3 regions of the Fictibacillus sp. EA-CB0309 genome follow, and region 2 is predicted to be linked to each of the others. Evidence: riboswitches for the same ligand, from Rfam matches in the RefSeq annotation. Region 2 holds a riboswitch; each other region holds the start of a gene.
The links. Region 2 has a riboswitch for S-adenosylmethionine ahead of ACEWFH_RS03620 (sulfite oxidase-like oxidoreductase). Riboswitches for the same ligand answer to the same signal wherever they lie in the genome.

Region 1 (5,648 bases), 1.6 Mb from region 2:
CCATGAGAATAGTAATCAGCGTATGGATTCGCTGCGAGAACCAGTACACGTTCCCCTTGCGTCGTTAAATATAATTCATGTGTTCCTCTTGTTTTCTTTGTTACTTCATAGAACCCTAATTTCTTAGGTTCATATGGATTGGTTACGTCGTATAAAAGAAACCCACCTTTGGAATCCGGATTTTTATTATTTAGTTGCTGAACAGATACAACAGCTAAATCTCCTTTAAAAGATTTTGTGTTTACCGTTTTAACGATTACTTTTTCCTGCCAAGTTCCAGGAATGTCTTGATCTGCGAAAACAGCAACCTCTTTAGGGTTGGATGGGTCTTTTAAGTCAAACACACGAACCCCGCCGTTTCCTCCTCCAGAAGTATGTGTCCCTGTGTAAGCAAATCCTTTATGTGCATACACGTCGGCTGTACTGTTTTTGACACCTTCTCTAATTTCTTTCAAAGGGACAGCTGCTGCTTCGTGCAAATACCTTAAGTTCTTACTTCCTTCTGTCACCGGAACAGAATTGATCTCATCAGGGTTACGCTGACCTTTTTCAATGTTGATGTCTCCCAGTTCATCGTGCGCATATGTAACTGGTAAGATAGACGAAACCGTTAACCCCGTGACTAGCGCTGTACTTAACAAAAATTTTCTTTTCAAAATAATTCCTCCTTAGATTTTTTGATAGAAACTCTACAAGAGGCAGAATACAAAAAGCCTTCTGAACTCATAAAAGAGACAGAAGGCTTCCGAAAAAAATCCGATTTCCTCTCATCTCTCAGCGTTCGCTGTTAGATTTAGCACCGTTTTCCTACTGGCTATTCAGTAAGAATGGTTGCCGGGTTTCATAGGGCTAATTCCCTCCACCTGCTCTTAATAAGAGTATTCCTATCAAATTACTATGTATTATTACAGGAATTTCATGTAATGTCAATATATTTTTCTCAAATAAACTTTTGGATGACCTAATTGGTGAAATTTCTTGCTTCAAGCAACCTATCATCACCCATAAAAAAAGAGCAGTCGATATACGGCTGCTCTAAGTTCACTTACTATAACTTTTTCTGCAGTTCCTTAAGTTCCTTATATTCTTGCTCTAATTTGGCTAGAGGCAGTCTGTGGTAATAATCCTTATCGTTTAACTGATACTCTAATTTAGCGGCAGCAAGAATAAAAGTAATGATTCTTTCCCTGCGCTCGTTTACACGGTCAGATAAGATTCCCAGTTTCATTCACCTCGAAAACAAGACGTAATTAATCTAATTTTACTCTGTCACAGCAAGCACAGAACCTTTGTACTCTTTGTCAATAAAGTCTGTGATTTCTTTTGAGTGAAGCACTTCTAGCAATGTTTTGATCGCTTTTTTGTCTTTGTCTCCTTCACGAACCGTGATGATGTTCGCAAATGGTGATTCAGATCCTTCTAGTGCGATAGAATCTTCTTTCGGGTTTAGATCTGCATCAATCGCGAAGTTTGTGTTGATAACAATTGCGTCTCCTTCATCGTGCTCATACGCTTTTGTTAATAGACCTGGATCGATGTCTGCCACAAACTCAAGATTCTTCGGATTTTCTACAATATCGCTAAGCTGTGCTTCATAGCCTTTTCCTTCTTTAAGCTTGATCAGCCCTTCTGCTTCAAAGATGGAAAGAATACGTCCATGCTCAGCAACCGAGTTACTTAAGATTACTTTCGCGCCATCCGGAAGATCCTTCAATGACTTATGTCTCTTCGAATAAACTCCCATCGGCTCAAGGTGAACCGCACCAGCATTTTCAAACTTGTACTTCGGGTTGTCTTTCACTTGCTGTGTCAAATATGGAATGTGCTGAAAGTAGTTCGCATCGATTTCTTTTTCATAAAGTGACTTATTCGGCAAGATGTAGTCTTGGAATGTAACGATTTCTAGATCAACGCCTTTTTCTTTTAAAAGTGGCTTAGCTTCTTCTAAAATCTCAGCATGCGGTACGTTCGATGCCCCAACTACCAGCTTTTCTGTTTTCTCCCCGCCGCTTGTTGCTGATGATCCACAAGCTGCTAATACAAACACTGCCAAACTCGCGAGTAAAACTTGAATTATTCTTTTCATTTCTTTCTCCCCTATTCCCTATTTTTCTATTTTTTCTTTGATAAAAACTCTACAAGAGGCAGCATGCAAAAAGCCTTCTGAGCTCATAAAAGAGACAGAAGGCTTCTCGAAAAATAGATCCGATTTCCTCTCATCTCTCAGCGTGACCACTGTTAGATTTAGCACCGTTTCCATACTGGCGATTCAGTACGAATGGTTGCCGGGCTTCATAGGGCTAATTCCCTCCACCTGCTCTTAATAAGAGTATTCCTATCAAATTACTTTGTATTATTACAGGAATTCCATTACATGTCAAACACTTTTTTCAAATTATTCTGAAACCCATGTGCTGCATGCTTCAAAAGCCAATCAGAAGTGGCCGTGATCAGCTGATCAAAGTGAGCTATGGAAGAAAACGTATGATTCGCGCCTTCAACAAGAACCATCTTACTGCTCCCAACTTTTCGAGCCACTGCTTCATCAAAATAATTTCTGCAATAACCTGATGAAATCACGGGGTCTGCCGTACCATGGATCAAGAGTACGTTGCCATCATAATTCCGAATTTCCTCAATAGGCGCGAAAGCTTGGAGCGACAAGAGAAAATCTTCCGTGATGGCGTATCCTAAATGATCGATTACCGCATGTTCTCCGTTATATCCGACAATCTCCTTAATATCTTCAAAGGGATTTCCTACCGCCGACCATAGGACAACATTCCCGACGCGATCATCCTCAGCCGCTGTACAAGCCGCAACCGCCCCGCCTAGACTATGACCAATTAGCGTTAGTGAATCCCTATCCACGTTCGGAAGCTTGCTGCCATATGAAATTACTCTTTTCGTCTGGTCAATAAAACACGCAAATTCGTTATCCCCATATTCCCCATCGCTTTCACCACAGCCGGCATAGTCAAATCGCAAAACGGCAAATCCAAGTTGCACCAATGCTTGAGCGGTTTTTACAAATAAACGATCCACTCCGATTCGTGTACTCGTAAATCCGTGACAGATGATAATGAGCGGAAACTTTTCGGTGCCACCCTTAAATCCCGCTGGATAATGTATGGTGTGAGCTAATTTCTTCCCTTTCCACTGTATACATCCCGTTAAGTCCATCTCACCCACTCCTTTTTACTTTTATGAGGTACAAATTAAGTCTAAATGTGAACCAATTAAGTCTAAAATGAAAAAATTAAGTCGTTTTGATCCTCAATTAAGTCTAAATCGCAAAATAAAGGCCATTCGACAAAACCACAACTAACAAGCCGTCCATGCACCTACTCATAGAAAAAACAAAAAACCGCGTTCATAAGAGAACACGGTTTAGTAAGTAAGATCCGTTCGTTCTCTCATCTTTCAGCGTGACCGCTGTTAGATTTAGCACCGTTTCGGTAAAAACATACGTTTTGCCGATGGTTGCCGGGCTTCATAGGGCTAATTCCCTCCGCCTGCTCTTAATAAGAGTTTGAATATTTAATTTAATGATAATCATAGGCTAACTGTCATTAGATGTCAACGATAAAATCGCTACCCTACCGGAAGCACCATATCAGAATATTATTAAGGTGTCAGGAAATGCTAGGAAAATAACTTACTTCAAAACGAGTGGGTGGCCGCACGTGAACTTTTTTAAGAAAAAGAAAAAACAACCAGAACCAAAACCGACCAATAATCGAGATTCTTTAACTTTCCAAGAATTGATGGAAAAACTGAGTGCTTCTGCAGATTTTTCCACGGTCAAACAATCATCGGCAAGCACATTTTATATCTCATATTATAAAACACTCGTAAACCCAGAATTTGTCCACCGTGACTTATTACCCTATATAACGGATCTTACCCTTCAAAATCTAGATGATATCCAGAAACACTTGCCTTTAGATGGCATAGTAAAGACAAATGATGTTCGTGATATCGCTAACAAAGTAACAGAAGGCTTTATTCTTATACAGATGAATAAAGAAGATACAGAGGGTTTGTTGATTCCCAGTCTTTCTACAGAAAACCGGCAGATCTCTATTCCCGAAACAGAGTTCAGCGTAGTTGGTCCTAAGGAAGCATTCGTAGAATCACTCGATACGAACCTGAACCTTATACGAAAAAGATTGCCGATCCCTGAGTTCACAGTAAAAGAGGTTCGCGTTGGTAAACTCTCAAAAACAAGGGTTGCCATTATCTACATAGATGGAATTGCTGATTCAGAAAACGTAAATACAGCGATACAGCGGGTCAACGATATTGAATATGATCATATCGTAGACAGCTCCTATATTAATCAGATGATCTCAGACAATGGGAATTCACCTTTTCCACAGCTCATTGATACGGAACGTCCTGACCGTGTGGCAAGTGTATTAGCAGAAGGTAAAGTAGCGATTATAGCCGATGGATCGCCACACGCGTTGACTGGACCAACAACAATCGTTGAATTCTTCTCGGCCTTTGAAGACTATTTCCTAAACTGGGTACTAGCTTCTGCTTTTCGTCTGATCCGACTGATGGCCGTTATGTTTTCTGTGTTATCCACGCCGCTTTATGTAGCGGTTTTAACCTTTCATTATGAGATGATTCCTGAAAATCTGCTGGCGACCCTTGTGGCGTCACGTAACGATATCCCTTTTCCGCCTATACTTGAAGCTGTTGTTTTAGAACTATCGATTGAGTTGCTGCGTGAGGCAGGAGCAAGACTTCCTTCTAAGGTCGGTCAGACAATCGGGATCGTTGGCGGGATCGTAATCGGAACAGCCGCCGTTCAAGCTGGGCTTACAAGTAACGTTCTTTTGATTATTGTCGCGTTAGCCGCGCTCGCTTCTTTTACAACACCTGTGTATCAGATGAGTAACACCATCCGTTTGTTGCGCTTTCCGTTTTTATTATTTGCACAATTTTTAGGTGTACTTGGTGTGGTAATTTGCTTTGCTTTTATCCTGTCACATTTATTGAAGTTGACGTCACTCGGCAGACCTTATATCGCACCGCTTTATCCGCTACGTACGAATGATTTGAAAGATGCGCTCATCCGTCTGCCGTTCAATACTCAATACAATCGTCCTACCTCATTAAGACCTAACGATAAAAAAAGGATGAATAAGAAACGCGCAAATGAAAAGCATGACATAGAGGACTAAAAAAGAGGGATATGTATGTCTCAGATTAGTGAAAACAAACAGATATCACCCTATATGGCGTTTTACATCGTCACAACGATGCAGATTGGCGTAGGTATCCTAGGATTCGAACGGTACATCGCGAAATCCGCAGGTCATGATGCCTGGATCGCCGTGGTGCTTGGAGGCCTATCATTCAATGTATTGATCTGGATGATTTATCGGATTCTTTCAAAAGAGAATACCGATATTATTGGCGTGCATCGAAATTTGTTCGGAAAGTGGATTGGCGGTGTGTTAAGTTTTCTTCTTTTGCTGTATTTCAGCTCAACGATCGTAACCGTGCTGAGAACATATATAGAAGTGATTCAGATTTGGATGTTCCCCGAACTTAATACAGCGGTTATCAGCTTTATTTTACTCGGACTTGCTTATTCTTTTGTTGTAGGAGGAATACGGATTGTTGCAGGACTA
Region 2 (5,648 bases):
TAGATTGGAGGTTATTAGAATGGGAAAAGACAGACAAGAGAAGAAATTGAGAGAGTCTGGACGCGTTGAATCTGACCGTGACCAAGACTTGAAGTATTCAGGCGCTGCTAAGATGGAAAGTCCTGATGAAGCACGTGCTCGTAATCATCAGGATCAGTAAAAATTAAATGGATAGCAATGTGAGTGGCTCATGAAGGTGGAATTTGACCTTTGTGGGTCATTTTTGTGTCGCTGTCGTGTGGTTTTTGTCGAAAATCGGATAAAAAATTTATACACGGAATTATCAAGATTTACCTCGTAATTATGGAGCTTATATACTGATATATTCTTAATTACCTCGTATAAAATTTTGCGCTACCGCTTGAAATGGACATTACTACAATATGTCCATTTCATAAAGACACCATTTCCTCTACATAATAAAAAAGAGGCATTCCCTCAATAAAATTGAGTTCATCCCCCTTACTTCACTTCAATTTTATGGATCTAACAATGAAAAGAGCAATTGTTGCGGTGATTCCGATGATAAAGATCGGTAAAATCCACACGCCTAGTCCCTCTTGAACCCCTTTTGCCACTCCTGCACTCACCCAGCTCATATAAACGAAGAACAATAGCATTTCATTTTTAATGATATTTAGCATAAGGCGTGCGTTTTTGTACTGTCGCTCTGCGTTTTCCTCGGTGAGATTGAAATAATTGTAGATGTGCGGAAATTTTTCTACGATGGTAAGTAAAATCCATGTCATTAATCCAATGACGAACAGAATCCAAAGATTGTTTTTACTTCCCCAGCCGTCTGGTTCACCCGCTGCGTTATAATGAGTCGGCACGGTGTCTGGAATGGAAGACCATTGCATCATTAAGCTTCCTACAGCCGCAATAAAGAGAGAAATCGTAGCTATGTCTAAAAAGTTTTCAAGTAATGTCTTAGGAATTTTAAATTTTGGTCGACTTTCATACATCGTTTACAACCTCCTCTACTTCACTAATACGTTTTTTTCCAGTTAAAGTTTCGTCCATATTGTGTTTGCGGAAATTCACAATTATAGTTGAGGTATCTTATTTTTCCTGAGGAGGACTTATGAAACTAGGCGCATTCTCTGTAAGTTTAAGTGTAAAAGATATTCACAAGTCAAAAGCATTTTATGAAAACTTAGGATTTGAAGCATTAGGCGGGGACATTACTCAAAACTGGCTGATCATGAAGAATCAAAGTACCATTATTGGTCTGTTTCAAGGCATGTTTGAAAAGAACATTCTCACTTTTAATCCGGGTTGGGATCAAGATGCCAAAAACCTCGATCACTTTACGGATATCCGAGACCTTCAAAAACACCTTAAGGAAGAAGGAATAAAATTGCTGACGGAAGCTGACGAAACGAGCGCAGGACCGGCTAGTTTTACAATAGAGGATCCTGATGGCAACCCTATTCTTGTGGATCAACATAGATAATACATAAAAACGTCCAGATGAAGCTGATCTGGACGTTTTCTAATTACTTATTTATTTTAAATTCCCATCGCGATAATAAACCAGTTTGCTCCGTTTTTACTTCCGATCTGGAAAAAGAGCGCAATGATTTCTTCGCGGGTAAAATGTTGTGTTAACCGGTTGTAAAGTTCATCTGGCAGCTGGCCGTGATACGCCATGATGTGGTCGGCGAGTTCTAAAGCTAGCCGCTGGCGGTCTGACAGTTCAGCGTTTCCTTGTTTCATCGCTGTTTGTCGAGCGGACTCGTCCAGAGTCCCGTAGTCCATGCTTTGTCAGTAATCGCAGCCGTTGTTTGAGGCCGCTCGCAAGCGGAGCATTTCCATGAGTTCTGGCTCTAGGATGTTGTTCAGTGCCTTGTCCATTTGCTGAAAAGCATCAAGAATTCTGGCGCATTGGCAAGTGCTTTTTTAAACGGTGTTCCCTCAACATTCACTTCGGGTAAACGTGCCATTTTTTATCCTCCTCCTCAAATTTCATTATTCATTTTTAGCTTACATGGCTTCTCCAAAAGTTTACATCATTCTGTTTCAGCTCACGTCTTTATGTTTCCTTTACAGTTTTGTTATGTAATGTTTACTATCGTAACTCTATCTTAAGATAATAAAATAGTTTCACATGTTACGCTTTAACCATAGATAAAAAGTCTCACCTTCGACAGCATTGTAGTAAGTTATCATTATTTTCGGATAACAATAAAGGGTTTTGTAAAATGCTGTTGAATTCCTTACCAACCAAAGCCAAGTCTGCTTGGTAAATACATCTGAGGAGTGATTTTTATGTTAAAGCGTTTCGTGGCATTTGCCGCATCTGTACCACTAGTCGTCTCTTTGGCTCTTCCAGCTTCAGCTGCTGAGTCAGGAGTGAAGGAAGCTTCTTTTACACCTTCAGCTAAACAGGAAGCTGCATCACAGGAAATTATCGTACACTTCAAGGATTCTGTTTCAGCTGCAAGCTCTGTTGAAAATAGTGTTTCAAAGTTTGGTGGTAAAGTTGTGGATGTGACGAAAGACTTTACCGTTGTAAAAGTCGATGGCAATGTGGCAGATGCAGTAAAGAAATATGAGAGTTTAGAATCCGTGGAATACGCTGAGCCGAACGCTACGTTCCATGCGAGTTATGTTCCGAACGACCCTGCATATAAGCAACAATACGCTCCTCAAAAAGTTGGTGCCGAGCAAGCTTGGGACACAACGCAAAGTTCGTCATCTGTAAAAATCGCTGTAATCGATACCGGCGTTGACTACAATCACCCGGATCTAGCTGGAAAAGTAATAAAGGGTGCTGACTTCGTTGATGATGACAACGATCCGATCGATGAGAACGAACATGGTACTCACGTTGCAGGTATCGCAGCTGCGAACACGAATAACGGTGTTGGTATCGCAGGGCTGGCTCCTAAAGCTTCAATTCTAGCTGTTCGCGTGTTAGACGCAGAAGGCAGTGGTTCACTGGATGATGTAGCACAAGGTATCCGTTATGCGGCTGATCAAGGCGCGCAAGTTATCAACTTAAGTCTCGGTGGATCTGTTGGTACGCAAACTCTTGAAGATGCGGTGAACTATGCATCTAGCAAAGGATCGCTCGTAATCGCTGCTGCTGGTAACTCTGGGGTCTTACTTCCTAGCTATCCTGCTTACTATTCGAACGCGATCGCGGTTGCCGCTACGGATCAAAACGATCAAAAAGCTTCTTTCTCTAACTTTGGTACGTGGGTTGATATTGCGGCACCTGGCGTGGATATCTATTCGACAACACCAAACAACCAGTATGCGAGTTTCTCAGGAACGTCCATGGCATCACCCGTTGTTGCAGGTGTAGCTGGACTTCTGGCTGCTCAAGGTAAGAACGCTTCACAAATTCGTGCAGCACTTGAAGATACAGCTGATCCTGTAACAGGCACGGGCACGCTGTTCCAAAACGGCCGAGTGAATGCAGCAAAAGCCGTTCAGCAATAATATGTGAGAAGTGGTTTCATAGCCTCTAGGAGTCTTTTTTAATAAGACTTCTAGGGGTTTTTTGTTTAAAATTCGCTTTTACATGAAAAACTGTTAACAGGAAACGTGTGAAGAGCGGAGGGTAATCCTATGTTTGGTTTTGGTAAACAAAAGAAAAGAACGTCGCAAGGTTCTGGTAAGGGCGAATCGACTGAAGCGGAAAAAAGACAGAGCGAAAAGGAAGCGGAAGAAAAAATCGTTTACTTCTTCTTGATCAGCACCGCCATTTTCGGAATCGTTGTGTTGTATCTTGGAATATCCAAGGAAATGTCATTGATTTTTTATGCTCCTATGTCATAATAAGTGTAACTTTAATACGTTTTAGCCGATTTATTCGGTCTCTTATTTCGAGCAGGCGGAGGGAATTAGCCCTATGAAGCCCGGCAACCACCTATTCTTTAGGCACGGTGCTACATCTAACAGTTTTTAAACTGAAAGATAAGAGGATGTGTACGGAATCATTCGTCCTCTTTTTATTTAAAAGAGGGCGTTTTTTAGTTTGTTAGAGAGGATGCTGAGATTTATGAGTCTTAATAAAGCGGATCGCATTAAGAAGATGCGCGTTCCAGAAGTTGATGAAAAGCTTGAAGGCAGGCTGCCGCCTGGACAAGTGGTTACGGAGCGGTTTCCAATTTTACACGAAGGTGACGTGCCTGTTTATGACATGAAAAAATGGTCGTTCTCTGTAGAAGGACTCGTTGGGAAACATGTCGAATTTACTTTTGAAGACATCATGAAGATGCCACAAACCACGGTCGTACGCGACATTCATTGTGTAACAAGATGGTCGAGATTCGACAATGCGTTTGAAGGCGTCAAGTTTACAGATTTTCTGAAGCACATTGATGTGGATCCAAAAGCGAAGTACGTAATGGTCCACGCGGATTATGATTATACAACGAATGTACCGCTTGAAGATCTGCTGCATGATGACGTGCTGCTCGCACACTCATTTGACGGCAAACCGCTAACAGACAAGCACGGATTCCCGCTTCGCCTTGTGGTTCCTCATCTTTATTTTTGGAAAAGCGCAAAGTGGATCCGAAAGTTTGAGTTTTTAGCGGAAGATCAGCCTGGTTTTTGGGAGCAGAATGGCTTTCATATGTACGGTGATCCGTTTAAGGAGGAGCGTTTCTCGAGCGATGAGTTTGAGATGCCTGAGGATGAGTGGAAGAAGAAAGAGTATGATTGATCCTTCGGGAAAATAGTTAAGGGGAAAAGTGCTTTTACCTTTTTCCCCTAAGCATTTTGATTTCGTTTTTGAGTGCAGTCAGCTGATCTTGGATGTCTTTCATCTGCGCTTCTTGTTCTTGCTGGTCTTTTTGAGCTTGTGCTTGATCGATGTAGATTTGTTTGAGTGCGATGGCAGCGCTGAATGTTGCCAGGAAGTCCCCGGCAGTTACGAGCGTTGATGCGAGCAAGGCGAGTTCGGCTGCAAACGTTGCACCGTCTTTATTGTTCGCTAAGTATTGTTCTTCTGCTTCTGCTAAAATAACGTCTACTACACGCTGGTTCAAACTCTTCACTCCTTACACCCTGATATCTACAATACAATATGCGTTTGCCCTAGTTCCGGTGCCCGATGTTAACTCCTTAGAATGCTGGATTTTGGGTACGAATTTTTGTTTTCAAGGATTTTCTTTCTTAATGTATAGGCATTTTGACCGATATTATCCATACTAGGGGGTTTGGCGATGGAACACTGGCTGTCTTTGCGTATTCCGTTTGATATCATTTCAATTTATATTTTGCTTGCTGCTTTTATAGTGGTCGGCATATTCTCAAGCCTGCTTCGAACAGCCTTACCAGAATGGTCTGTCAGGATCTTTAGCTACACGGGGTTTGTTGGCGTGATTTTCGCTTGGCTGAAGCTGCTGGAGTATTAATACATACATAAAAAAACGCCTGGGATCTGTTGTCCTGGGCGTTTTGGCGTTTTTATAAAGATTTGAAAAGCAGTTTGCGCAATACGGGCATGAGGTAGTCAACAAGTTCAGCCGCGCTTGGCACGACTACGTTTTGCGGTCCGTAAATGTTCTGCATTAGCTTCTCTTCTTCCTCCGTTATTTCTCCGTTCGCGATGAACATGCCGATCGTTTCGATTCCGAGTTTGCGCGTTCGAGTAACCGCTTCGTGCGTATCAAGTACACCGTGCGATT
Region 3 (5,648 bases), 1.9 Mb from region 2:
GCTCAGCAAATCGAAGGAAATGTTATCTCACCTCAAGTGATGGGTAAAAAGCTCGACATCCACCCGCTTACCATCATTTCGATCTTGCTTGTTGCTGGAAGCCTTGGAGGTTTACTCGGATTAATATTAGCCGTTCCCGTATATGCCGTATTAAAAGTAATTGCGTTGCATACGTACCGTTTGATTAATTTGAGAAGAACGAAAGAATTATAGGATAAGTAAGAATAAGAGAAAGCACCGGCTGTAGTACCGGTGCTTTTTTGTGTGGATTGAAATCATAAATTTCATATGGCGCTCGTTCAGCGAGCATAAATGCCGCTGAACGAGCTTCCGACGTCATCTAGATTTATAGAAATAGGGTTACATTCTATAAAAAAGCACACCTTTCAAAAAGAAAAGGTATGCTTTATTATCATTACTTTGCTTCTTGTGGCTCTTTATCGTAGATCGGAACCCAGCCTTCTTTTGATTTGAAAATACGCACTGCTACAACTTTTCGGTCTTCTTGCAGTGTGAAGTAATGACGGAAGTTTTCTGGAACTGAGATCAAGTCCCCTGGCTCAAGTTCTACATCAAAGAATCTTCCATTTGGCCCTTCGATGGCAAAAATTCCGTGTCCTGAAACGATAAAGCGTACTTCGTCATCTGTGTGGTGGTGTTCTGCCAAGAAATTTTTCAGAAGTTCATCTAAGTTTGGTGTTGCGTCAGAAAGAGAAATAACGTCTTCAGTCACATAGCCTCTGCGCTCTGAAATATCGTCAATTTCGCTACGGAAAGTTTGAATCACTTCTGCTTTGTCCTCGTCGCTTAACGCGTAGTTCTCACGCAGGTGTGCTGGAAGTTTCTCAATGTCCCACTTTTCGTAAATAACTTCCTGCGAGTTTAGGTAAGCTTCTACTTCACTTTGGTTTTCAATTCTTTCGTTGTTATCATGAAATCTTAGTTGTGCCATTTTTTACGCCTCCAAATGAGTTATTTTTATTTAAGAAAGATAGAGTTTGCAGTTTTATGTGATACGAGAACAAAAACTCAAAAGCTTCTAAGTGTTTCTTCGCTTCGAATGCGTTTTTGCCCCATACGGTGATACCGTGATTTCGAATAAGTACAGCTTTCGTGTCAGGCTTTATTACCGCACCAACGGCTTCAGAGAGCTTTGTTAAATCTGCATAGTTTTCCACAATCGGAACCGTAATCTTCCCGTCTTCTTCCCAAATCCCGAATGCTTTTATGAGCTCCTGACCTTGGAATGTAATCTCCCCTTTATCTCCATACAGTTCAGAAATTAGGTTGTTGTCCACTGTATGAACGTGCAAACAGCAGCCAGCATCGGTTAATCGATACACTTCGCAATGAATACCTGTTTCTGCAGAAGCTCTCAGATTAGTTTCTTCGATAGAATTTCCATACTCATCAACTAAAAGAAAGTCTTCTGATGTACGCTTTGTTTTGTCTTTTCCGCTTGCTGATACGTAAAAGGCTAGGGGCGTGTCACTAACTTTAATAGATACGTTTCCACTTGTGCCTGGGAACCAATCTCGGGCAGCGAGTTCGTCTTTTACATCCGCAAGCTCATTCCAGCGCTGTTGTTTACTCAACTTTTTACACCTCGTTTCTCTAATGCATGAATGATGTCATGAAACGTTTCAAAAGGTGTGTATGAAATATGATTTTCCTCACATTTTTCAATCAGATAGTCTCTTGCAAACACTACGTCAGCCAATTTAGATGCTTGCAGATCGGTGATCGAATCGCCGATTACAATTTTCTCTGCATCATGGAACTGATCTTCTAATCGACGAATGACAGAAGGCTTACAGCAACCGCAGTCGTTATCACACAAATTATCACATGCGTTCGGCCAAAGAATTTTTATCGTGTCGCCGGAAAAGTCACTGGCATTGCAAATAATGTGTTCAGGCTCGATTTTATTTTCCAAGACTGGATGAACAAAAAAATCAATGCCGCCGCTTACGATATAAAGCGGAATATTTTCCTCTTTCGTAAAATTAATAAACTCCTGAAAGCCGTCTCTAATCTTGGAACGGGTTAATACGAATTCGATGATTTCCTGCTTTTTATCTGAAGAAATTCTGGAAAACATCTTTCCGACCCCTTCACGGATCGAGATATTTTCGCTTAGAATTTCCTGCACGATTGGCTGCCAGCCCTCAGGTGAAAATTCCTCCATGATCGCGACGATGTTATCCTTTTCGGTGACTGTCCCATCAAAATCACAAAAGATTACAGATTGATAGGTTGTCATTTTACCGGCACCCCGCCCCAAAGCTCTAGGGCTTTTTGTAGTTCAGGGTGTTTCTCAGCATAATGATCAAAGTCTTCACCTTTCACAACGGCATCTACAGCTTGGCGGAATGCTCGTGCACCACCTGCTGCTCCATCTGGATGCCCATGAATTCCCCCACCTGCGTTGATCACGCTGTCTACACCGAAGTCATTATATAAAACCGGCGTTAAACCTGGGTGGATCCCTGCTGATGGTACCGGGAATGACTTTTTCAGTGTAATATCATCTGTCGTCAATGCCTCTGCAATGCTTAACGTTTCATGGCGATCAAGCGCCACACTTCCATATGGAGATGGGAACAGTACCAGGTCGGCTCCTGCATAACGAAGCAGTTTTCCTAGCAAAACTGAATACCCAATTCCGTAAAGAGAAGATGATCCGATCGCTCCCGATAATGCGGGATGCGCCATAATTGGAAGCGGAATTTCTTTATCCTCTGCCAATTCTTGCAGGACGTCAGGACCGTAGGACAAAACGTTAAACAATAAAGCATTTGCTCCTAATTCTGCTGCACGTCTTGCTTTATCGCGAAGTTCACTTGTTCTGCCTGTCAGGTTTACCGCATAAAGCGTCTTTTCTCCTGTTCTACTGTGAACAGAATCTAATACTTTTTTAGCCACTCTGATTCTTTCTTCAAAAGGAGTAAGGTGATTTTCAAACAGAATTTCATCATCTTTCACAAGGTCTACTCCGCCTAAAGCCTGCTCATATAATTGCTGCTCGAAGAACGAAAGATCCTTTCCAAGAACTCCTTTAAATATGCTCATTACAAGAGGGCGATCATGAACACCAAGAATATCTCTTATGCCTGAAATACCGTATTTCGGACCCAGAAAACTTTGTTCTAGCTGTTTATCAAATTCTAAATCTACGAGCTTGATCTCACCGTCTAAAGAAAGCTTACCGAAAACGGTTGTGAGGATGGCCGGTAGATCGTTAGAAAAGTTGGCTGAAGGATACGAGATTTTTAACAATCCACGTGTTCTCTTGCTGCCTAAATACTGATCAGCAGCTGAATCCTCAGGAAGTTCAGTCACTTCTTCTACAATTCCTTTATGTTTTAAAAGCTGATCCCGCTCGAGCTGAGGAAGGTCTGTCCAGGATCCAACAGTCAGGCCTAGCGCGATTCCTTCTGCTTTTTTCTCTAGATTTCCTTTTTTGTCATGTACCAAATACGTCGCTGTAATTTTACTCATGTTGGTTTAACTCCTTTCAGACACACAAAAAGCCCCTTCACGAGGAAGAGGCGTCATAATATCGACAGTTCCGCTTCCTCTTATCTCTCAGCCTAATTATAAGGCTGCAAGAATTAGCACCGTTTTCAGCTAAATTATATAGCTGAATGGTTGCCGGGTTTCATCGGGCTAGTCCCTCCACCTGCTCTTAATAAGAGTGCAAATTGTTAGAATATAATTTTAATTGTGATTATGACAGGGCATGAAGAATCTGTCAACCAAAATTTTTAAAACTCTTTTCAGTAAGCTCTAACAGTTGTGAAAGCTGTTGATTTCAGGTGCTCGCTTTCCGCGGGGCAGGCGGTGAGCCACATTTGTGCGTTTCACTTTTAAGTGTCTCACCTGCCCGCCTGTCCCGCAGGAGTCTCCCACCTTACACTACAATCAACTCGTCAAAGTGGTATTTAAAAAAACGACTCTAAAACATTCTTTAGAAATGATTCTTCTCTAAAAAATTTTTAAAACAGCTTAGTGATTCGATCTGCCGCTTCAATCAAACGTTCTTCTGATGTCAAAAGACCTGCTCGGACATATTTGTCGCCTTCACTTCCGAATCCGATTCCTGGTGCGACTACAACATGTGCTTTTTCCAGCAAGTAATCTGCGAATGTTTCTGATGTGTATCCTTCTGGAACCGGAAGCCAGCAGAAGAACGATCCTTTTGGTGCTTCCACGTTCCATCCGTTTTCATTCAAACGGCCGATGAACGCATTACGGCGCCTTTCGTAAGTTTTCACTAATTCATCCACACATTCCTGTGATCCATTCAGCGCTTCTGCTGCCGCATGCTGCACCGCTCCAAACAAGCTCACATAAAAATGGTCTTGCAGCAGATTAATAGATTCGATAACAGATTCGTTGCCGACAGCAAACCCAACGCGCCATCCTGCCATGTTGTACGTTTTAGAAAGCGTATAAATTTCGATTCCTACATCCTTTGCTCCTTCAACTTGTAAAAAGCTAATAGGTTTATCCCCATCAAATCCGATCGCACCATACGCGAAGTCATGACAAACCAAAATATCATGTTTTTTTGCTATTTCGATCGTCTCTTCAAAAAATGCTTCACTGCCTACTCCAGCTGTCGGGTTATTCGGGTAATTTAAAAACATAAGTTTCGCTTCATCGAGCACTGAATCAGAAAGTTCATCATAACGGGGTAAAAATCGTTTTCTTGGCGAAGCGGCATCGTCTCCATTTTAGCACCTGCCATCGCTACACCTGACCAATAGTCTGGATATCCTGGGTCCGGAACGAGCGCAACATCCCCTGGGTTTAAATAGCACTGCGATAACTCTACTAAACCAACTTTCCCCCCAAAAAGAACAGCTACTTCTTTCTCAGGGTCTAGCGTCACACCATATTCTCGTTTATAAAAATCTGCAGCAGCCTGTTTCAAAAACCCATGTCCGCGAAACGGTGAATATTTATGAAATTCAGGTCTGTCAGCACCTTCTTTTAGAGCTTCAACAATATGTTGAGGCGTGGGCTGATCGGGGTTTCCTGTCCAAGATTAATAACGTCATATCCTTGTTCTACATAGTGAGATACTTTTTTTACAAGCTTTGCGAAAAATTGCTCTGGCAACTTCCCCATTACTTCTGCCTGCTCAAAACGTTTCATCTCCATCACTTCCAGTCTAATTTGAATGTTCTTGAAATTCTAATCAGTTATGTTATACGCTTAAAGAAATTCTGTAAAGACTTTTTTATACGATGGGGGTCCTGTTATGAAAATTGCCTGTATACAAGTAGATGTTCAGTTTGGCAATCCAGATAAAAATTATAAACATATCGAAAATAAAATACGTGAAGCGGTAAGTGAGCATCATCCTGATACGATTATACTGCCAGAACTTTGGGATACTGGATATGACTTAACTCGCTTAGATGAGATCAGTGATTACAATGGGAATCGTGCGAAAAAATGGTTAAGCAAACTATCGAAAGAGCTTAACATCAATGTTGTAGGCGGATCTGTCGCGTATCGTGACGGTAACGCTGTATACAATACATCACTTACCTTCAACCGAAACGGAGAGCATATCGGCACTTATTCAAAAGCTCATCTGATCACGCTTATGGAAGAAGAGAAATACATCTCACCTG

Region 1: another riboswitch for S-adenosylmethionine. It lies ahead of ACEWFH_RS16330 (MetQ/NlpA family ABC transporter substrate-binding protein); the one in region 2 lies ahead of ACEWFH_RS03620 (sulfite oxidase-like oxidoreductase).
Region 3: another riboswitch for S-adenosylmethionine. It lies ahead of ACEWFH_RS14590 (2,3-diketo-5-methylthiopentyl-1-phosphate enolase); the one in region 2 lies ahead of ACEWFH_RS03620 (sulfite oxidase-like oxidoreductase).

Annotation. Positions count from the first base shown of each region.
Region 1 is NZ_CP169271.1:2,922,824-2,928,471, forward strand. Features, by position in the region: gene ACEWFH_RS16320 (LVIVD repeat-containing protein) at 1-656, opposite strand, end outside; SAM riboswitch class I at 765-879, opposite strand; gene ACEWFH_RS16325 (hypothetical protein) at 1,049-1,228, opposite strand; gene ACEWFH_RS16330 (MetQ/NlpA family ABC transporter substrate-binding protein) at 1,262-2,086, opposite strand; SAM riboswitch class I at 2,214-2,330, opposite strand; gene ACEWFH_RS16335 (alpha/beta hydrolase family protein) at 2,371-3,183, opposite strand; SAM riboswitch class I at 3,414-3,531, opposite strand; gene ACEWFH_RS16340 (spore germination protein) at 3,687-5,195, shown strand; gene ACEWFH_RS16345 (GerAB/ArcD/ProY family transporter) at 5,211-5,648, shown strand, end outside.
Region 2 is NZ_CP169271.1:627,037-632,684, reverse strand. Features, by position in the region: gene ACEWFH_RS03650 (YpzI family protein) at 20-160, shown strand; gene ACEWFH_RS03645 (DUF1648 domain-containing protein) at 468-965, opposite strand; gene ACEWFH_RS03640 (VOC family protein) at 1,085-1,456, shown strand; gene ACEWFH_RS03635 (carboxymuconolactone decarboxylase family protein) at 1,513-1,761, opposite strand; gene ACEWFH_RS03630 (S8 family peptidase) at 2,272-3,450, shown strand; gene ACEWFH_RS03625 (hypothetical protein) at 3,580-3,789, shown strand; SAM riboswitch class I at 3,829-3,934, shown strand; gene ACEWFH_RS03620 (sulfite oxidase-like oxidoreductase) at 4,013-4,681, shown strand; gene ACEWFH_RS03615 (hypothetical protein) at 4,716-5,006, opposite strand; gene ACEWFH_RS03610 (hypothetical protein) at 5,184-5,375, shown strand; gene ACEWFH_RS03605 (vWA domain-containing protein) at 5,428-5,648, opposite strand, start outside.
Region 3 is NZ_CP169271.1:2,611,873-2,617,520, forward strand. Features, by position in the region: gene ACEWFH_RS14570 (AI-2E family transporter) at 1-213, shown strand, start outside; gene ACEWFH_RS14575 (1,2-dihydroxy-3-keto-5-methylthiopentene dioxygenase) at 416-952, opposite strand; gene ACEWFH_RS14580 (methylthioribulose 1-phosphate dehydratase) at 930-1,595, opposite strand; gene ACEWFH_RS14585 (2-hydroxy-3-keto-5-methylthiopentenyl-1-phosphate phosphatase) at 1,592-2,263, opposite strand; gene ACEWFH_RS14590 (2,3-diketo-5-methylthiopentyl-1-phosphate enolase) at 2,260-3,501, opposite strand; SAM riboswitch class I at 3,579-3,698, opposite strand; gene ACEWFH_RS14595 (hypothetical protein) at 3,790-3,912, opposite strand; partial or broken gene ACEWFH_RS14600 (aminotransferase class I/II-fold pyridoxal phosphate-dependent enzyme) at 3,999-5,163, opposite strand; gene ACEWFH_RS14605 (carbon-nitrogen family hydrolase) at 5,270-5,648, shown strand, end outside.